Regions from separate parts of the Tardiphaga sp. 20_F10_N6_6 genome, predicted to be linked through region 1. Evidence: predicted binding sites of a transcription regulator. Region 1 holds the regulator's gene; each other region holds the start of a gene.
What was found. The regulator PhoB, encoded in region 1, activates phosphate uptake and scavenging genes when phosphate is short. The targets are predictions, from matches to a motif close to TGTCATNNANCTGTCAT.
Positions count from the first base shown of each region.

Region 2: the regulator PhoB is predicted to act here: its motif matches at 2,587-2,603, upstream of AB7813_RS21200 (alkaline phosphatase D family protein).
Region 3: the regulator PhoB is predicted to act here: its motif matches at 4,964-4,980, upstream of phnC (phosphonate ABC transporter ATP-binding protein).

Region 1 covers NZ_CP197239.1:4,601,837-4,609,003, forward strand. The annotation lists gene pstS (phosphate ABC transporter substrate-binding protein PstS) at 178-1,188, shown strand; gene pstC (phosphate ABC transporter permease subunit PstC) at 1,344-2,342, shown strand; gene pstA (phosphate ABC transporter permease PstA) at 2,344-3,189, shown strand; gene pstB (phosphate ABC transporter ATP-binding protein PstB) at 3,186-4,013, shown strand; gene phoU (phosphate signaling complex protein PhoU) at 4,042-4,755, shown strand; gene phoB (phosphate regulon transcriptional regulator PhoB) at 4,848-5,552, shown strand; gene AB7813_RS22115 (GcrA family cell cycle regulator) at 5,657-6,166, opposite strand; gene AB7813_RS22120 (aspartate aminotransferase family protein) at 6,613-7,167, shown strand, end outside.
Region 2 covers NZ_CP197239.1:4,394,823-4,401,989, reverse strand. The annotation lists gene typA (translational GTPase TypA) at 1-751, opposite strand, end outside; gene AB7813_RS21200 (alkaline phosphatase D family protein) at 984-2,537, opposite strand; cobalamin riboswitch at 2,683-2,872, shown strand; gene AB7813_RS21195 (TonB-dependent receptor) at 2,979-5,246, shown strand; gene AB7813_RS21190 (PepSY domain-containing protein) at 5,249-6,697, shown strand; gene AB7813_RS21185 (TAXI family TRAP transporter solute-binding subunit) at 6,758-7,167, opposite strand, start outside.
Region 3 covers NZ_CP197239.1:5,313,341-5,320,507, forward strand. The annotation lists gene AB7813_RS25410 (GGDEF domain-containing protein) at 1-848, shown strand, start outside; gene zigA (zinc metallochaperone GTPase ZigA) at 1,030-2,241, shown strand; gene AB7813_RS25420 (DUF1045 domain-containing protein) at 2,246-2,947, opposite strand; gene AB7813_RS25425 (alpha-D-ribose 1-methylphosphonate 5-triphosphate diphosphatase) at 2,968-4,155, opposite strand; gene AB7813_RS25430 (chloramphenicol acetyltransferase) at 4,152-4,802, opposite strand; gene phnC (phosphonate ABC transporter ATP-binding protein) at 5,027-5,836, shown strand; gene phnD (phosphonate ABC transporter substrate-binding protein) at 5,950-6,888, shown strand; gene phnE (phosphonate ABC transporter, permease protein PhnE) at 6,969-7,167, shown strand, end outside.

The sequences.
Region 1 (7,167 bases):
TCATTTGCACGGTAAAATTATCCGCGGAGGCAGAAAAACAAAGCATTTACAGATGCTTGGTGCCGTCATCCAAGTGTCACTGAACTATCATAAAAGCACAATCGACCACCCCTAAACGGGCGGCGTGAGCACAACTGGCGCATCCGGCGCGGTCGCTCACGAGATTGGAGACATCCCATGAAATTCCTCAAAGCGATCGTCGCTGCCGGCCTTGTTGCCGCCTCGACCTCGGCATTTGCCGCCGACATCACGGGTGCCGGCGCAACCTTCCCGTTCCCGGTCTATTCGAAGTGGGCCGACGCCTACAAGAAAGAGACCGGCAATGGTTTGAACTACCAGTCGATTGGTTCGGGCGCCGGCATCAAGCAGATCCAGGCCAAGACCGTGACCTTCGGCGCCACCGACGCGCCGCTCAAGGCTGAGCAGCTCGAGAAGGACGGCCTGGTTCAGTGGCCGATGGTGATGGGCGCGATCGTTCCCGTCGTGAATCTCGAAGGCATTGCCTCGGGCGAGCTGGTTCTCTCCGGCGAAGTGCTCGGCGACATCTATCTCGGCAAGGTTACCAAGTGGGACGACGCTGCCATCGCCAAGCTGAACCCGAAGCTGAAGCTGCCGTCGGCTGCCATCACTGTCGTTCGTCGTTCGGACGGTTCGGGCACCACCTTCAACTTCACCGACTATCTGTCCAAGGCCTCGGCTGACTGGAAGACCAAGGTCGGCACCGGTACCGCCGTCGAGTGGCCAGTTGGCGTTGGCGCCAAGGGCAACGAAGGCGTCGCTGGCAACGTCGGCCAGACCAAGAATGCCATCGGTTATGTTGAATATGCTTACGCCAAGCAGAACAAGCTGACCTATACCGGCATGGTCAACAAGGCTGGCAAGACCGTCCAGCCGACCGTCGCCGCTTTCCAGGCTGCTGCGTCGAATGCCGATTGGGCCAAGGCTCCTGGCTACTACGTCATCCTCACCGACCAGCCGGGCGAAACCTCGTGGCCGATCACTGCCGCGACCTTCATCCTGATGCACAAGACCCCGACCGACAAGGCGGCCTCGGCTGAAGCGATCAAGTTCTTCAAGTGGTCGTTCGAGAAGGGCGCCAAGATGGCTGAAGAGCTCGACTACATTCCGATGCCGGAACCCGTCGTCAAGCTGATCGAAAAGACCTGGTCGGCTGACATCAAGAGCTGATCTGGTGTGTGGGCGGAGGAGAGGGGCATCTCTCCTCCGTTTGCTGCAGGGCTGAATTTCTTTCTTCTTCTCTTCTTCTCTTCTGACTTCGCGCCCTGACAAGCCCCTCCAGGGCAATGCGTTTTGGGGTATTGTAACAATTACAGGGGACTGGCGTGGCAGACATGGCCGTACAGAGCTCTTCGATGGACGCTGCCGGACCTTATGATCGTGCGAAGGCTTTGAATGCCTTCAAGACCGGCGACCAGGCGTTTTATTGGATCACCCGCATCTCGGCGCTGTCCGTTTTGTTTATCCTCGGCGGCATCATTCTGTCGCTCATCGTTGGTGCGTGGCCGGCGCTCCGCGAATTCGGCTTCTCGTTCCTGACGACGCAGCGCTGGGCACCGTCGGCTGATCCGCCGGTGCTGGGAGCGCTCGGCCCGATCTACGGCACGCTGATCACCTCGGTGATCGCGATGGCTATCGCCATTCCGGTCGGCATCGGCATCGCGATCTTCCTCACCGAACTGTGCCCGAACTGGCTGCGCCGCCCGATCGGCATGGCGGTCGAGCTTCTCGCCGGTATTCCCTCGATCATCTACGGCATGTGGGGCTTCTTCGTGCTCGGCCCGTTCCTGGCCAACCACGTGCAGCCGTTCATGATCAGCGCCTTCGAAGGCGTCCCGGTCCTCGGCGTGATTTTCGCCGGCCCGCCGTCCTATCTCTCGCTGTTCAACGCGTCGCTGATCCTCGCCATCATGGTGCTGCCCTTCATTACCTCGATCTCGGTCGACGTGTTCAAGACGGTGCCGCCGGTGCTCAAGGAAGCCGCTTACGGCGTCGGCTGCACCACCTGGGAGGTCGTCCGCAACGTCGTCATCCCCTATACCCGCGTTGGTGTGATCGGTGGCGTCATGCTGGCGCTCGGCCGTGCGCTCGGTGAAACGATGGCGGTGACCTTCATCATCGGCAACTCGTTCCGCATCACAGGCTCGATCTTCGGCCCGGGCACCACGATCTCGGCGGCGATCGCCAGCGAGTTCGCGGAGAGCGACGGTCTGCATCAATCGGGTCTGATCCTGCTCGGTCTCCTGCTGTTCGTGCTGACATTCTTCGTGCTCTCGGCAGCGCGTCTGATGCTGCTGCGTCTGGAAAAGAAGGCGGGCAACTAATATGAACCCGATTTACGCTTCACGCCGCCGCAACGACATGATCATCCGTGGGCTCTGCATGGGTGCCGCTCTCTTTGGCGTCACCTGGCTCGCGCTGATCCTGTTCACGCTGTTCTACAACGGTATCGCCGGCATCAGCCTGCAGATCTTCACCCAGAACACGCCGCCGCCCGGCTCCATGGAAGGCGGCCTGCTCAATGCCATCGTCGGTTCGATCATCATGACCGTCATCGGCGTCGGCATCGGCGCGCCGCTCGGCCTGTTTGCCGGCACCTATCTCGCGGAATACGGCAAGCACGACAAACTCACCTCGGTGATCCGCTTCATCAACGACGTGTTGCTGTCGGCCCCGTCCATCATCATCGGCCTGTTCGTTTATGGTGCAGTGGTGGTTCCGATGGGCGGCTTCTCGGCTCTCGCCGGTTCGCTTGCGCTCGCCGTGATCGTGATCCCCGTCGTGGTTCGCACCACTGAAGATATGCTTGGTCTCGTGCCGAACCCGCTGCGTGAAGCGGCCTCGGCGCTCGGCCTGCCGCGCTCCCTGGTCATCAAGCGGATTGCTTATCGTGCAGCCCGCGCCGGTCTCATCACCGGCGTGCTGCTGGCGACCGCGCGTGTCGCCGGTGAAACGGCGCCGCTGCTGTTCACCGCGCTGAGCAACCAGTTCTTCAGCCTCGATCTCACCAAGACGATGGCCAACCTGCCGGTGACCATCAACAACTTCGTGCAGAGCCCCTACGAGTACTGGAAGCAGCTCGCCTGGAGCGGTGCCCTGATCATCACCTTGACCGTACTTGCCCTTAACATTGGCGCGCGCATTCTCGGCGCCGAGAGGACAGCAAAATGAGTGAGCTTTCTGTGTCGTCTGGCGTTCCTTCCGTCTCGATGCCGCCGCCGTCGGCCCTGCAGGGCGAGACCCGTCCCAAGGTCACCGTGCGCGACCTGAACTTCTACTATGGCGAACACCACGCCCTGAAGAAGATCAACCTGACGCTGATGGCGAACCGCGTAACCGCATTCATCGGCCCGTCGGGCTGCGGCAAGTCCACACTGCTGCGCATCTTCAACCGCATGTATGATCTGTATCCCGGCCAGCGCGCCGAAGGTCAGCTCATGCTCGACAACCAGAACATTCTGGATCCGAAGCTGGACCTCAACCTGCTGCGCGCCCGCGTCGGCATGGTGTTCCAGAAGCCGACTCCGTTCCCGATGACGATTTACGAAAACATCGCCTTCGGTATCCGCCTCTACGAAAAGATCTCCAAGTCGGAGATGGACATCCGCGTCGAGAGGGCGCTGCGCGGCGGTGCACTCTGGAACGAAGTCAAGGACAAGCTCAACGCGTCGGGTCTCAGCCTGTCGGGCGGTCAGCAGCAGCGCCTGTGCATCGCGCGCACCATCGCGGTGCGGCCGGAAGTGATCCTGTTCGACGAGCCGTGCTCGGCGCTGGATCCGATCTCGACCGCGAAGATCGAGGAGCTGATCGACGAGTTGAAGGATCAGTATACGATCGCGATCGTGACCCATAACATGCAGCAGGCTGCCCGCGTCTCCGACAGCACGGCCTTCATGTATCTCGGCGAGTTGATCGAGTTCGATCAGACCAACAAGATCTTCACGTCGCCGACCGATCGCCGCACCCAGGATTACATCACCGGCCGCTTCGGCTGACGCGACACATTCGCGGGAGGAATTTGAGATGGCTTTTGAACACACCACCAAGGCTTTCGACGACGATCTGCAGGAGCTGACCCGTCTCGTTGCCGAGATGGGTGGCCTCGCGGAACGGCAGATCGTCGAATCCGTCGATGCGCTGATCCGCCGGGACGTCGCGCTCGGTGCGCGCGTCGTCGCCACTGACTCCGAGATCGACCAGTTGCAGCGCACGATCGAAGAGCGCGCCGTGCTGACCATCGCCAAGCGCCAGCCAATGGCTGTCGATTTGCGCGAGATCGTCGGCGCGCTGCGCGTCGCCACTGATCTGGAACGCATCGGCGATCTCTCCAAGAACATCGGCAAGCGCGTCAATGCACTCGACAGCGACTTCCATCCGCTGAAGCTGATCCGCGGCCTCGAGCACATGACCGACCTCGTGACCACCCAGGTCAAGGCCGTGCTCGACGCCTATGCCGCACATGATCTGCCCGCTGCGATGACGGTGTGGAAGGGCGACGAGGAAATCGACGCGATCTGCACCTCGCTGTTCCGCGAACTCCTGACCTATATGATGGAAGACCCGCGTAACATTTCGTTCTGTATCCACCTGATGTTCTGCGCCAAGAACATCGAGCGGATCGGTGACCATGCCACCAATATTGCGGAAACCGTGTTCTACATGATCGAGGGCCAGCAAATCCTCGACAAGCGCCCGAAGGGCGACATGACCACATTCGCGAACACGCCGACGGTCTGAAGCATGATCCGGAAAAGTGGAAGCCAGTCTTCCGCAAGGATCATGATTTAAAGACTTGTCGGACGTCACTGAGGGTATTGATCAAGATGGCTGTGAATGCACGCATTCTGGTTGTGGAAGATGAAGAGGCACTAACGACGCTGCTTCGCTACAACCTCGACGCCGAAGGCTATGATGTTGAAACCGTCGCTCGCGGCGACGATGCCGACACCCGCTTGAAGGAGCGGGTGCCGGATCTCGTGGTGCTCGACTGGATGCTGCCGGGCCTGTCCGGCATCGAACTGTGCCGCCGCTTGCGCGCACGGCCCGAAACCAAGGCATTGCCGATCATCATGCTGACGGCGCGCGGCGAAGAGAGCGAGCGCGTTCGCGGTCTCGCCACCGGTGCCGACGACTACATCGTCAAGCCGTTCTCGGTGCCGGAGCTCCTGGCCCGCGTGAAGGGCCTGCTCCGTCGTGCAGCTCCCGAGCGTCTCGCCACCGTCCTGGCGTTTGGCGACATCGAACTCGACCGCGACAAGCGCCGCGTCGTGCGGTCCAGCCGTCCGATCGATCTCGGTCCGACCGAATATCGCCTGCTGGAGTTCTTCCTGGAACATCCGGGCCGCGTGTTCAGCCGCGAGCAGTTGCTCGACAGCGTCTGGGGCCGCGACATCTATATCGACGAGCGCACCGTCGACGTGCATATCGGCCGCCTGCGCAAGCTGCTCAATCCCGCTGGCGAGCCCGATCCAATCCGCACCGTGCGCGGTGCCGGCTACGCGCTGGACGACCGGTTCGACAAGGCGGCGGAGTAGGTATCTTCCTTCTCCCCCGCAAGCGGGGCGAGGTTAGAAGCCCCCAAGCAAAAAATGCCCGGCTCATCGCCGGGCATTTTCATTTGGTTTAGATGCTTTCCAGCTCAGCGCGTCGGCTTCGGCACTGCGCGGCGGCGGTCGCTTGCCGGCTGATAAGCGATGCGCGAGTGATGCGCGCAATAGGGGGCGCCGGCCAGGGCCTTGCCGCCGCAGAAATAGAAGTCCGCGCTCGACGGATCGCCGATCGGCCAATGGCAGGTGGCTTCGTTGAGTTCGACCAGCGACAGGCGCTGGCTGATCGGCACGATGTTGTCATAGGCGATCGGGTCGGGCTCGGCCTCGATCTCGTAATTATGGGCCAGCGCGGTATTGCCGCGTGCCATCGGGCGGGCAACGCGTACCATCTGCTGCGCCGGGCGCGCCTTGCGCTGCCGCGGAGCTGCCGAGGAGGGGCTCTTGGCACGGCCGGACAGGCCAAGGCGGTGAACCTTGCCGATCACGGCATTGCGGGTCACGTTACCGAGTTCCGCAGCGATCTGGCTGGCGGAAAGGCCGCCTTCCCAGAGTTTCTTCAACTGTTCGACGCGATCGTCGGTCCATGTCATTACCGTCATCGCCGTTTTCCCTTCGTGAGCGCCGGCCTGACCGGGCAGCGCTGCGAGTTGAGACTTCAAAAATCCCTGCGGTCAGAATCCTTTAGCGCTCACCGGGCGCGAATTTCGCGTCCGGCTGTTACGCCGCACTGGATGTGTCAAAAGGATCTACCGCCGCACGAGATGTCGTATCCGACGAGGCAAAAGCTACAATATGCCGTGACTCGCGCGCAAGAGTCGGGCATGCCGCGTCCACATGCTTCTGCAAATAAAGCTGCAAAATCGGCTTTTTCTGCGACTCCGTGTGACTCGAAAGCCGCAGTGCGCGGTTGACAGTCTTCACAGCACACATAGAATAATGCCCACGTGCCGCCCGAGAAGGGCGGCACGTTTCGTTTCTAGGGTCCGTTGTTCGATTTCGCACAGTTGTCATCGACGCGGCCGCAGTCTTTTCGATCGGATCGGTTATGACCAGCAACGCAACGTCTTCGCCCCTCTCTCAGGCTCACTTGCTGCCTGTTTTCGCGCGTGCGGATGTCGCTTTCGAGCGCGGTGAAGGCGCGTGGCTGATTGGAACCGATGGCGAGCGCTATCTCGATTTCACCAGCGGCGTTGCCGTGAACGCACTTGGCCATGCGCACCCACATATGGTTGCCGCATTGCAGGAGCAGGCCACCAAGCTCTGGCATATGTCGAACCTGTTCAAGAGCCCGGACGGCGAGCGCCTCGCCGCGCGGCTGTGCGAACAAAGCTTTGCCGACTTCGTGTTCTTCGCCAATTCGGGTGCGGAAGCGATGGAATGCGCGATCAAGGTGACCCGCCACTATCATTTCTCCAAGGGCCATCCCGAGCGCACGCGCATCATCACCTTTGAAGGCGCGTTCCATGGCCGCACCCTCGGCACGCTCGCGGCGACCGGCGCTGCCAAATATCTCGAAGGCTACGGCACGCCGCTCGACGGCTTCGATCAGTTGCCGCTCGGCGATATCGAAGCCGTTAAGAAGGCGATCGGTCCGAACACC
Region 2 (7,167 bases), 210 kb from region 1:
TGATACGGCCGGTTTCGACGACCTTGCCGTCACGCGACAGCACCTTGACGGCCTGGTTCGGCTTCACCGAACCAGCCGAGATGCGACCGGTGATGATGCGACCGAGATAGGGGTTGGCTTCCAGGATGGTTCCGAGCATGCGGAACGCACCTTCTTCAACCACCGGCGGCGCGACATGCTTGATGACGAGATCGAACAGCGGCTTCATGCCGACATCATGCGACGCGTCCGGGCTGTCGGCCATCCAGCCGTTGCGGCCCGATCCGTACAGAATCGGGAAATCGAGCTGGTCGTCGGTGGCGTCGAGCGCTGCGAACAGGTCGAACACTTCGTTGACGACTTCGGTGATGCGGGCGTCCTGACGGTCGACCTTGTTGATCGCGACGATCGGCTTGAGGCCGAGCTTCAGCGCCTTGCCGACCACGAACTTGGTCTGCGGCATCGGGCCTTCAGCAGCGTCGACGAGCACGATCACGCCATCGACCATCGACAGGATGCGTTCGACTTCGCCGCCGAAGTCAGCGTGGCCCGGGGTGTCGACGATGTTGATTTGGACTTCATCCCACAGCACCGAGGTGCACTTGGCGAGAATGGTGATGCCGCGCTCTTTTTCGATGTCGTTCGAATCCATCGCGCGTTCCTGGACGCGCTGATTGTCGCGATACGTGCCCGACTGCTGCAGCAGCTTGTCCACGAGAGTGGTTTTGCCGTGGTCAACGTGGGCGATGATAGCAATGTTGCGAAGGTTCATAGGTCTTCTTCTGGTTACGGTCTGGGTGCCCTTGAGCGGGTTCAACAAGACATGCTCGACAACAAAAGGCTTATGCCTTGCGCTCGAGCGCGTTCGATAACTGCCTCGTCTGAAAACGCGCTGGGGCAATCCCTCCAAAAGCAAACCCGGCCAGAAGGGGCCGGGTACTCGGACGCGTTGCGGCGCAATATAGGGGGAAATCGCCGAAAAACAATGCGAATCTGCCAAATGGTTAGCCCAATTTCGGGTCCAGAACCGTGGCCCAAAGGGCCATATCGGCCCGATCCCGGAGCGTAACGGTCATTTGGCCGCTTTGGCCGTCGATTTTGACGTGACCGAAGAACTGCATGCCGGCCGACGGGGGCAAATTCTGCTTATCGGGCCCCGGCGCCTTCACGAAACGGACCTCGGGACCGAAGGTATTGTCGAGCGCCGCCGGGCCGAAGGTTCCGGCGTGGAACGGCCCGGAAACGAACTCCCAGAACGGCTCGAAATCCTGGAACTGGGCCTTCTCCGGATTGTAGTAATGCGCCGCCGTGTAATGCACGTCGGCGGTCAGCCAGACCGTGTTGCGGATACCGGCCGATTTGATGAAGCGCAGAATATCGGCAATTTCCAGCTCGCGGCCCCGCACTGGCCCGTCGCCCTGCGCAATGGCCTCAGACCCGGTTTTGTCGGCAGCGTTGTCATAGACGACGAGGCCGATCGGCATGTCGGAGGCGATGACCTTCCAGGTCGCCTTCGACGCCATCAGGGCGCGCTTCAGCCAGGCCATCTGCTCCGGGCCGATGAAATACGCATCCGGACCATAGCTCTCCTGCAGATTCGGGCCGTTGGGCCCGCGATAGCTGCGCTCGTCCAGCATGAAGACATCGAGATGCGGGCCGTAATTGAGCGTGCGATAGACCCGGCCGTGTTCGGTCAGATTGACCGAGATCGGATACATCTCGTGAAAGGCACGCGCGCCGCGCGCAGCCAGTAGCGTGATGTCGCGCTCCTTGTAAGACGACGGCAACTGCTTCGAGAGCGACCAGTTGTTGGTGACCTCGTGATCGTCCCACTGGCCGAAGATCGGCACCTGCGCATTGAATGCGCGGACATTGTCGTCGAGTAGATTGTATTTGTGCGCGGCGCGGAATTCATCGAGCGTTTCGGCGACCTTCGCCTTCTCCGGCACCGTGATGGTGTTCTTCCAGATCGCGCCGTCAGGCAGTTTCGTTTCAGGCAGGATCGGACCATCGGCGTAGATCGTATCGCCGGAATGGATCAGGAAATCCGGGTTGTGCTTTCGCATGGTGGCGAAGGTGACCATGCCGCCATCGTCAGCATTGATACCCCAGCCCTGGCCGGCGACATCGCCGCCCCAGACAAAGGACACATCGCGGCGATCCGCCGGCGCGGTGCGGAAGCGGCCGATCACGGGCTCGCCGACGATGTCGGTATGCGAGAGATCGCGGAATTTGACGCGGTAGAAGATGTCCTGCCCGGCCGGCAGATTATCGAGCAGCAGCTTCGCCGTGAAATCGCTCTCGGGCAGCGCTGCAATCGGCGGCAAGGCGCGCGCATTGCTGAAGGATTCGGTGGTGGCGACTTCCACCATCATCTGCGCCGGACGATCGGCGCGCGACCAGATCATGCCACTGCTCGTCCCGACATCGCCGGACTGCACGCCATGCGACACCACCGGACGATCCGCCGCACGGCTGAGGTAAGGCATCGCCAGGAAGCTTGCGCCTGCTGCGGCTGAGTGCGCGAGGAAGCGACGACGGGAAATATGTAGCGCCATGGCGAACTCCTGATCCTGGCTCTGGCACCAGTGGCTCTAGGCAGATCGCTTGACGCTGCGATGACAGGTGATGCGCAATATCAACACCCGCCAAAGCAAGCTGCGAATGATTGGCAGCTTGATTGACACATTTGGAAATTTCACCTTAACGTGAACGCGACGGTTCCCTTCGGGGATCAAAAGGGAATGCGGTGAGGGGGATCCCCCGATTCCGCGGCTGCCCCCGCAACTGTAAGCGGCGAGCCTGCGCCAAGAGCCACTGGGTGTTCACCTGGGAAGGCGGCGACAGGCAGTGACCCGCGAGCCAGGAGACCTGCCGCCAGTCGTGGTCACACGCGAGCACATTGGGCGGGGTGTCCTGGTGGAAGTCACACTGCCTGTTTGAAAGCGGCGGGGCGACTTGGTTTGCGGTGACGTGCCACGTAACCGCGAGTCCTGTTCATGACCTCCGTTTCTCCCGTCGCATTGAAGCGACATGCTCCCTTTCTTTATTCTGTTGCCCTCTCCTGCTTGTTGTGTCCGAGCGAAAGCTGGTCGCAAACCTCACAGTCGAGCCAGACGCTCGATCCTGTTGTCGTTCAGCCGTCAGCGACGCCTCAGCGCGCACGCCGCGCCACGAACGGCAATGCATCGCGCGCTGCGCGCTCGCGGCAGCAGCGCAATGTCGCTGCCAATACCGGCGCGCCGGTTGCCACGCCGACAGGCGCTGTCTTCGCAGCGCCGACGCTCAACCTCACAGGCACTACATCCACCGGCAGCCGCCTCGGCCTCACGCGCCTGCAGACGCCGGCCAGCGTCGAAGTGATCTCGGCAGAAACCATGGCCGAACGCGGCCAGCAGAACGTCGTCGATGCCGTCACGCAGAATGCCACCGGCTTTACGGCCATTGGCGAACCCGGCAATGGTGGCATTGCTTTCAGCACCCGCGGCTTCGCCGGCAGCGGCTCAGTCACCTCGCTCTATGACGGCACACGCCTCTATGTCGGCTCCGGCACGGTGAACTTCCCCTTCGACACCTGGACCGCCGAGAAGATCGAAGTGCTGCGCGGCCCCGCCTCCGTCATGTATGGCGAAGGCGCCATCGGCGGCGCTATCAACGTGATTTCGAAACTGCCGCTCTGGGTGCCACGCAACCAGGCCGAAATCTCTCTGGACAGCAACATGACGCGCCGCATCGCTCTCGATAGCGGCGGCCCGGTCAGCAAGGACGTCGCCTATCGTATCGCCGTCACCGGCAACGCGTCCGATGGTTGGGTCGATCGCGACAACACCTCGAACATCGCGCTGCACGCCGCCGTGCAGATCAAGCAGACCGAGGACATCACCTGGACGCTCTCCACCGACTATGGCGACCGCCATCCATCAAAATATTTCGGCACGCCGCTGATTAACGGCCAGCTCAATGAGGCGATCCGCTTCAAGAACTACAATGTCAGCGACAGCAACATCCGCTATCAGGACAGTTGGAGCCAGGTGAAGACCGAGTGGCAGGTGGCCGACGGCATCACCCTGCGCAACACGCTCTATTACATGTATGCGAAGCGCCACTGGAAGGAGGTCGAGATCTACGGCTTCAATTCCGGCACCGGCCTGATCGATCGCGGCGATTATCTCGAGATCTTCCACCAGCAGCAGCAGATCGGCGACCGCATGGACGCCACCTTCGAGGGCCATCTGTTCGGCATGGTCAACACCTTCGTGGCGGGCTTCGACGTTAACCGCATCGACTTCAAGCACACCAACAATTCGCCGTTTAGCGGGTCCTCATCGGTCAATCCGTATAATTTCGATCCCGGCCTGTTCAGCAGCCCGGACCCGACGATTCCCGGCTTCAAGAGCGTCGCCAATCAGTACGCATTCTTCGCCGAGAACCGACTGGCCGTCACCGAACAATTGTCGCTGATCGCCGGCGTCCGCCAGGACCAACCGACCGTCGAACGAACCGACTATCGCACCCCCGCCAACAGCTACACCCGGGACTATTCGGCGACCTCGTGGCGCGCCGGCGTCGTCTATACGCCGATTCAGAACCTTGCTTTCTATGGCCAGTATTCGACGGCGGTCGATACCATCGGCGGCTTGATCTCGGCGAGTAACGCCAATGCGAAGTTTGACCTCGCGACCGGCAAACAGGCCGAGATCGGCGTCAAGCAGTCGTTCTGGGGCGGCCGCGGCGAGTGGACGCTCGCTGCCTATGAGATCGTGAAGAACAATCTGCTGGCCGTCGTTCCCGGTAGCGGCGGAGCGGTTCAGCAGGTCGGCCAGCAGTCATCGCGCGGTGTCGAGGCCTCGATCGGTCTCGTGCTCGAATACGGCTGGCGCATCGATGCCAACACCGCGCTCCTGCGCGCAAAGTATGACGACTTCCTGCAGGCCAGCGGCGTGAATTTTGCCGGCAACGTCCCGATCAATGTCCCGCAGAACGTCTCCAATATCTGGGCAACATGGGGCTTTGCGCCAAACTGGTCGGCCAATGCCGGCGTGCAGATTGTCGGCAAGACCTATGCAGACAACGCGAATACGCTGGAAATGCCGAGCTACACAGTTGTGAATGCCGGCCTGCAATGGAAGCCGGACGTCAACACCACGGTGTCGCTGCGCGTTTACAACCTGTTCGACAAGATCTACGCGACGTCGAGCTACAGCGACAATCAGTGGATGCTCGGCATGCCACGCACCGCCCAACTCGCTGTCAACGTGAAATTCTGAACTTGTCACGCAAGCTGACACGCACACTCCGGCGGTGGCTGTATATCGGCCACCGCTGGATCGGTATCGTCACCTGTCTCTTCTTCGCGATGTGGTTCATCTCGGGCGTGGTGATGATGTATGTCGCGTTTCCCGGCCTCTCCGATAAAGAGCGGCTGGCGGCATTGCCCGATATCGTCTGGGAGAAAGTGGCGCTCTCTCCCGACGAGGCGATGAAGGCTGCCGGTGCCACGCGCTATCCGCGCGAATTGCGATTGAACATGATTGCCGACGAGCCGGTATATCGGCTGACTGGCTGGGACGGCAAACGGCAAACCATCTCCGCCGTCGATGGCCGTACCATCACCGAGATCAACGAACTGCAGGCACTTGCAGTCGCGCAGCATCATCCCGCAAGCCGATCACCGCAGCTCGAAGAGATTGTCGATCGCGACCAATGGAGTGTCACCGCGCGTTACGATCCGCTGCGACCATTGTATCTGATCACACTCGGCGACGATGCCGGCACCAAGCTTTACGTCTCCTCGCGCTCCGGCGAGATCGCACTCGATACCAACCGCACCGAGCGCGTCTGGAACTGGCTCGGCTCGATCCCGCACTGGATCTATCCGACCGTGTTGCGCAAGGACGGTCCGCTGTGGCGACTCGTGGTGCTGTGGATCTCCGGCATCTGTTTGATCGTCGGCGTTACCGGAATCTGGATCGGCATTCTGCGCGTGCGCCTCAAGCGACGCTATGCGAGTGGCAACATCACGCCCTATCGCGGCTGGATGGCATGGCATCACGTCACCGGACTGATCGCCGGGCTGTTCGTGCTGACCTGGATGTTCTCGGGCTGGCTGTCGCTTGATCCCGGCCGCGTTTTTGCCGACCGCAATACGCCACGTGAGGTATTGCAACGCTATGCCGGCCACGACGCGCCTGATATCCCTGCGGCCATTCGCGCACCGGCGGACAAGGCCGCGGTCGAAGCGCGCTTCGTATGGATCGACGGCATGCCGCTGATGATCGTCGCGAAGCGCGACGGCACGAAGATGGCGATCAATCCGACAAGCGGCGAAATCGCAAGACTGCCGCAAGACCGCCTCTGGAACGCCGCAACAAAACTGCTTCCGGATTCGCGCCTCGAACGCCAGATAACCCTCGGAAAATACGACGCTTATTGGTACGCGCACCACAATGACCGCGAATTGCCGGTGTTACGCGCCAAATTCGATGACGACGCGCAAACCTGGTTTCACATCAGCCCGGTCACCGGCGACATTCTCGGCCGCGTCGACTCAAGCCGGCGTACCTATCGCTGGCTGTTCAATGCGCTGCACAGTTTCGATTTTCAGCTGTTGTTGATGTATCGCCCGGCCTGGGACATCGTGGTGTGGCTGCTGTCGATTCTCGGCACCATCGTCTCGGCGAGCGGCGTCGTGATCGGCTGGCGCTATCTCAAGCGCTAAAGCGTTTTCAAGCGAAGTGGTCCCGGTTCGCGTGAAGAAAACGCGTCAAAACGAAAGACTCTAGACCGCCAGCGGCCGCGGCGGCTGACGCAATTGCTCCGGCGGATTCATCGGCTCCGGCGGGATCATGCCGATCAGCGCCTTGCGGTCGGCGACGGCGTTGTGGAATTGCTCGAGCGCAATATTGAAGGCTGTCAGCGTGCCTTCCTCAATGGCACCATGCTCGTAGCAATTCAGCGTATGACGCAGAATATCGTCGGCTTCCGCCTGCATCGTATCGAGCTCTTCGAGGGACTCGCTCTTGCGCGCGGCGGCAATCATGTCGAGCAGACGATCGCGCTCTGACACATTCACGTTGCGCTCATCCTTCTTCAGATAGCTCGCGAACCAGGCGCCGATCGAGCCCATCGCCGAGAGCCCCATCAGGCTCCACCAGATGTAATCGCTATAGCGATCGAGGAAGGTCTTTT
Region 3 (7,167 bases), 710 kb from region 1:
ACGTCTTCGCAGGGCTGATCGGAATACTCGGCGCAGCAACCTTCTGGGCGAAGAATCCGGCTCATCAACTCCTGGCGACCGCGTTGGTGTTCGGCTATGCGGCCGGCATCGTCTGTCGGATTTCCGTCCGGCCGGGGATCGCATTGCCTGCCTTGATGCTGGTCGCCTTGCCGACGGCGTTCGCGGCGCTCGCCCGCGTCGATAGCAATCTGGCTTTCTATGCGGTGATCCTGATTGCGTTCCTGCTCGGCAGCTTCGAGACCGTGCGTTTCATCTATCGGCAGAATATCGAGCAGATCTCGCTCAAGCACGAATTCTCGACCCTCGCGCGGCACGATGCGCTGACGGGCCTGGCCAATCGGCTTGGCTTTCAGGAGCGCCTCGCGATCATCGCCGCGCGCGCCAGGGCGGTGGGCTGTCTCATTGCCGTTCACAGCGTCGACCTCGATCGGTTCAAGGAGGTCAACGACGTGCATGGCCATCCCGTAGGCGATGCGCTGCTGCAGGCGGTCGCGAGCCGGCTCAGCGGAATTTTGCGCGACGGCGACTTCGCGGTGCGCATGGGCGGTGACGAATTCGTTGTGGTGCAATCCGTCGTCGGCAATCGCGAGGAGGCAATGTTGCTGGGCCGCCGCATCATTCGGACGCTCTCGGAGCCGTTCATCATCGATGGCCTGGAACTGACCGTTGGCGCCAGTGTCGGTATAGCCATCGGCCGCGAGGGTGACGATCCCTGCGATCTCACACCTGCTGCCGACAGGGCACTTTACGCCTCGAAAGCCAGCGGCCGAAACCGCGTGACCTTTGCCAAGCCGGTGGATGCCGAGACAATCGCGCGGGCAGGCTAACGTCGAGGCAATGAGCGTGGGCTGACCCGCGCCAGATGAATTTCCGGCACATCAGAAAAGCTGACAGCGCACCAACGGGATCGGTGGGCGCGGGGTTGACAGGCATGAAGATTGTAATGTTATAACATTACAAATAAGAAGAGCCTGATGTCCCGTAGCCTCAAAAGACTGTTCGATCTCGATGCAAAAACTCCCCGTCACAGTCTTGTCCGGCTTCCTCGGGGCTGGAAAGACAACTTTGCTGAACCATGTGCTGAACAACCGTCACGGCCTGAAGGTGGCGGTGATTGTGAACGACATGAGCGAGGTGAACATCGATGCGGCCCTGGTTCGCGATGGCGGTGCCAACCTGTCGCGGACGGATGAGAAGCTGGTCGAGATGACCAATGGCTGCATCTGCTGCACGCTGCGCGACGATCTGCTCAAGGAAGTGCGGGCGCTCGCCGAAAGCCGGCGGTTCGATTACCTGCTGATCGAATCCACCGGAATTGCAGAGCCGCTGCCGGTGGCCGCGACTTTCGATTTCCGCGACGAGAACGGCGACAGCCTGTCGGACGTGGCACAGCTCGACACCATGGTGACGGTGGTCGATGCGGTGAACCTGTTGAAGGACTATTCCTCCACCGACTTCCTGCAGGACCGCGGCGAGGCCCTCGACGGTGACAAGCGGACGCTGGTGGATCTGCTGGTGGAGCAGATCGAATTCGCGGATGTCGTGGTGCTCAACAAGGTCAATGACGCCACGCTTGAGCAATGCAACAGCGCGCGCAAGATCATCTGTGCGCTCAATCCCGATGCCGATATCATCGAGGCAAACTTTGCCGATGTGCCGTTCGACCGCGTGCTCGATACCGGCCGTTTTGATTTTGAAAAGGCGCAGCAGCATCCGCTCTGGCACAAGGAGCTCTATGGTTTTGCCGACCACGTGCCCGAGACCGAAGAATATGGCGTGACGAATTTCGTCTATCGCGCGCGACGGCCGTTCGATCCCATGAAGTTTCAGGCCTTCCTGCGCGAGAGCTGGGCCGGCGTGATCCGCAGCAAGGGGCATTTCTGGCTGGCAACGCGGCCGCAATGGGTCGGGGAGCTCAGCCAGGCCGGTGCCATCGTGCGCACCGAGGGCATGGGATTCTGGTGGGCCAATGTCCCCGTCGATCGCTGGCCGGACGATCCTTATTGGCGGCAGTCGCTGAAGAAGAACTGGAACGAGATCTATGGCGACCGGCGACAGGAGATCGTCTTCATCGGTTCCGACATGGATGAAAGCGATATCCGTCGTCGGCTCGATGCCTGTCTCGTGCCTGGCAAGCCCGGCATGGATATCGCCGGTTGGGCCAAGCTCGCCGATCCGTTTCCGGCCTGGAAACGGGCCGACGAGATGGCATCCTCGTGACGCGTCAAGTCGCCGTCAGCGGCGCGTGACGCAGCACCTGGAAGCGCGACGTCGCAGATGTCTGGTGGAACAGGCCGATGCGGTCGATCCGCAGTGAGGTGAGATCAAGTGTCGCGAACCGCTGCTGCAGCATCGCCAGTACCGCGGCGCTGCGCTCGGGAGCAAGCCGTCCGGTCAGCGTCATGTGAAAGCGGAAGTCGTCGCGCACATAGGGATAGCCGAAACGATCCAGCTGCTCGACCTGCCGCGGCGTCAGGTTCTCCGGTTTGCGGCGCGCGCGATAGTTGGGCGTCATCGGTGCGCGGAACACCTCGAATCCCTCAACGCAGGCCTGAGCCAGTGTGGAAAGTTCAGCAGAGGGGGCATCCGGCACCACAGCCGTGAAGCCGCTGATGATACGAACCACAGGCGAGATTTCCGGGATGGCGCGGGGCATTCGCGCGAAGTCATCGAAGGCTGCGATCAGGTCGGCTTCGGTGGCTTCCGCCGCCAGCGAAAATGGTGCCTTCAGCGTGGCGTGAAAGCCGTATTTGCGCGGATCCTTGATGACAGCCGGCCAGTCCGGCGCCTGCATGATGAGGTCGCCGGGAACCAGCACGTCATTGCCGGTGAAGGGATCGTAGCCGAGGATTTTAGCGCCGAAGCGGGAGAGGGCGCTGTCGGCATCGGGGGCGTAATAGATCGCGTAACGCGGGAATTCACTCATGGCCGCACCATAAAGCCGCGTTACGCCGCGGCAATAGCTTTGCGTTGCAGGGCACGCGCCGGCTGCAGGCGCGTGGCATCGGTGAGATGCACGAGGTTGCCCTGTGCGATCACGGCGACGATGCGGGGACGCATTGCGATGCTGTCATCGACGAGCAGCAAATCAGCGCGGCGTCCTTCGGCGATCTCGCCACGGTCGGTGAGACCGGCGGCTTTCGCTGGTGCGGACGAGATTAATGCCCAGGCCTGCGGCAGCGACAGAATGCCGTCATGGAGCAGCCGGAAGGCGGCCAGCAGTTGCGCTGGATAATAATAATCCGACGCCAGCACCGAGCAGAGGCCCTTGGCAATCATGTCGGATGCCTTGGTCCAGCCGGTATGGCTACCGCCCCGCACGACGTTGGGTGCGCCGAATACGATGAAGTCGCCGGCCGCGGCCGCGGCCTTCGCGGTCTCTTCATTGATTGGGAATTCGGCGATATTGACGCCGAGTTTGCGGAAGTCGTTACGCATCGCGGGGGTTGCGTCATCATGCGAAAGCGTCGGCACGCCGGCAGCATTCGCCGCCTTGGCGAGGCAGGCAATCGAGGCAGGCACATCATCGGTGCGCGACAGCACGCGTTCGACCAGTTGATCGAAGGCCTCGCTCGTGAGGCCGGTGCGTTCGACCATCCGCGCGCGCTTCGCCGGCTTTGAGATGCCGGCGATGTCCATATGATCGTTGAAGGCGAGCAGATCGATGCGGCCGGCCTGCAGCCAGCCGACGATCTCATCTTCGGCGTCGAGATTGAACGTCTCCTGCCGCAGATGGAAGCGCGTGTCGGAGGCGAGCTTCGGCCGCAGCGTCTCGATGGCATCCAGCAGCTTGCGGGCGTTCTCCGCGCCGCGCAGGCCCGGCTCCCAGGACCACGTGGTGCCGTGAAACACTGTGGTGATGCCATTGGCGATGGCCTGCCGGTCGCTGTCGATCAAGGCGACATCGACCGGGAAGTCGACGCCGGGGCGCGGCATCAACTGCCGCTCGAAGGCGTCGCCATGCAGGTCGACGATTCCCGGCAGCACCAGCAGATCGGAGGCATCGAGGCCGAGCGCGCCATGGGGCGCATCCGATCCGATGTCCGCAATCACGCCATCCCCAATCTGCAGCGAAGTCTCGGCGATGTCCTGGCCGAGCAAAGTGCGTCCGCCGTCGATGAAAAGTCCAGTCATGTCACTGCCATCTGCCTGGGCGCCTTGACGCCTTTATACTTGCTCAGGAAATCCTCGACCGGGAGCTTGCGGAAATCCGGTAGCGCCTGTCGTAGCATCTCGTGGTCCCAGTTCCACCAGGCGAGGTCCATCAGCCCGTCTTCCACGGCTTCCGAAAATCGTCGCCGCACCGGCCGCGCCGGATTGCCGGCCACGATCGTATAGGGGGCGACGTCCTTGGTCACGATGGCGCCGGCGGCGATCACCGCGCCGGTGCCGATTTGACGGCCCGGCAGGACGATGGCGCCATGACCAAGCCAGACGTCGTGGCCGATGGTGCAGTGATGCGCGCGGCGCCATGCGAAGAAGTCGGCGTCGTCGCTCTCACCGGGGAAATAGGCGCTGGCGCGATAGGTGAAGTGGGCTTGCGTCGCCCGGTGCATCGGGTGATTGCCGGGATTGATCCGCGTCATCGCCGCGATCGAGCAGAACTTTCCGATCGTCGTGTAGGTGATCTGGCCGTCATTCACGACATATGAATAGTCGCCCATCGTCACTTCGTTGAGGATCGTGCGTGCGCCGACTTCGGTATAGGCGCCGAGCTCGGTATCAACGAGTTTCGCGGTGGGATCGACCTCTGGCGTGAGCGAGAGTTGTTTTCCGGCCATGTGACGCTCGTGCGACGGAAGAGGAATCGGTGGGTGATATATTAGAGTGTGCGCTGGCGCGCGGGCACCTCTTCGGTCGGTTTCGTGACGATGTCGTGACGTCAGCGTGAATTCAGGCGTGTTTTTCCCGCAACGACGATAACCCGTATGCGCAGGGCACATGTCACATCACTGTTAAACGCGGGCGTTACCGGTGGCGATGTCTATTGTCATTGGAGTGCCTCATGCTGGTGGTGGATAAGCTGACGTGCCGTTTCGGCGCCAAGGCTGCCGTCGATAACGCGTCGTTCGAGATCAAGCCGGGCGCATTCGTCGGCGTGATCGGCCGTTCCGGTGCCGGCAAGTCGACCATGCTGCGCATGATCAATCGCCTGTGCGAGCCGACCGAAGGCCGTATCGTATTTGATGGCACCGATGTTACCGCACTCAAGGGCCGCGATCTGCGCAAGTGGCGCGCCCGCTCGGCGATGATCTTCCAGCAGTTCAATCTCGTCGGCCGTCTCGACGTGCTGACCAATGTGCTGATGGGCCGCCTGGCCGAGATGCCGCAGTGGCGCTCGCTGACCCAGATGTGGCCCGAGGACGACCGCGCGCTGGCGATGTCGGCGCTGGAACAGTTCGACATGGCGCAATACGCCTCGCAGCGCGCCGACCAGCTTTCCGGCGGCCAGCAGCAGCGCGTCGCCATTGCTCGCGCCCTCGTGCAGCAGCCCGACATCATCCTCGCGGACGAGCCGATCGCATCATTGGATCCGCGCAACACCCGCATCGTCATGGATGCGCTGCTGCGGATCAACAAGCACTTCGGCATCACCGTGATGTGCAACCTGCATTCACTCGATCTGGCGCGCACCTATTGTGATCGCCTGATCGGCATGTCCGCCGGCCGCGTCGTGTTCGACGGCGGGCCTTCCGCGCTCACCGAACATATCGCCCGTGAACTCTACGATCTCGAAGCCGACGAGGTGATGGGATCGGCGCATGTGCCGACGCCCGCCCGCGTTCCCGAATACGGTGTTGCTGCCGTCGCGTGATTGCCGTGCGTTGAAAGTATCGCGGTGACGTCATCGTAACGATGGCATCGCCGCGATAGACGCGCCTTCTACCAAGAAAAAACGTTTCACCTCAGATCAAAACAGGGACTGTCATGATCAACCGTCGCTCCATTCTGCTCAGCGCCGCGGCGCTGGCTTTCGCCGCCACCTCGGCCTCGGCCCAGGATTACAAGGCCAAGTATCCGGAACTGACCTTCGCCATCATCCCAGCAGAAAACGCGTCGGGCGTCACCGAGCGCTGGGCGCCCTTCGTCGCCTATCTGTCGAAAGAACTCGGCGTGAAGGTCAATTTGCGCATCGCCAATGACTACGCAGCCGTCATCGAAGGCCAGCGCTCCGGCAACATCCACATCGCCAGCTACGGCTCGGCCTCGTTCGCGCGCGCCCGCCTCACCGGCGTGAAGACCGATGCCTTTGCCAACGACATCAACATCGACGGCTCGACGGGCTATTACTCGGTGTTCTTCGTCAAGGCGAACAGCGCTTACAAGACCATCGATAATCTGAAGGGCAAGAACCTCGGTCTGGTCGATCCGAATTCAACCTCCGGCAACAACGTGCCGCGCTTCGAGCTGGACAAGATGGGTATCTCCGATGCCGACACCTATTTCAGCAAGGTCGTGTTCACCGGCAGCCACGAAAATGCGCTGCTGGCGCTGTCGCAGGGCACCGTCGATGTCGCCGCCAACCAGTGGACCAACGACAACGATTCGACGCTGCAGCAGATGCTGACCAAGGGCATGCTGAAGAACGCCGACGGCTCGGCGATGAAGAAGGAAGACTTCCGCATCATCCACAAGTCGGCCCCGATCATCAACGGCCCCTATGCATATAGCTCCAACCTGCCGGAAGAGCTCAAGGTCGCCATCGCCAAAGCCTTCGTCGATGCACCGACCAAGGACAAGGCCGCTTTTGATCGCCTGTCGGACGGCCAGAAGAAGGGCTTCCATGCCGCGACCACCAAGGATTGGGACGCGACCATCGATCTGATCAAGTTCGTCGACGCGCTTCGTAAGAAGAAGGCGTCCTGATTGCCTGACCATTGAAGGGAGCCGGATCAGAAATGGTCCGGCTCCTTTTCTGTGTTTGATCCCAGATAGGCCCGCACATCATGTCCGCCGCCGTTTCCATTCTTCCGGCTCCGCAGCTTGCTGCGCTGAACGATGCCTACCGCAAGGCGGTGGCACGCCGGCGGTTGCGCACGCTGTTCGTTGTGGTGGCTTGCTTTGCAGCGCTGTTCGTCGCGGCGCTTGGTGCCGAGGTCAATCTCAGGACCTTTGTGGAGAAGATCGGAAATTTTGGCAGCTATT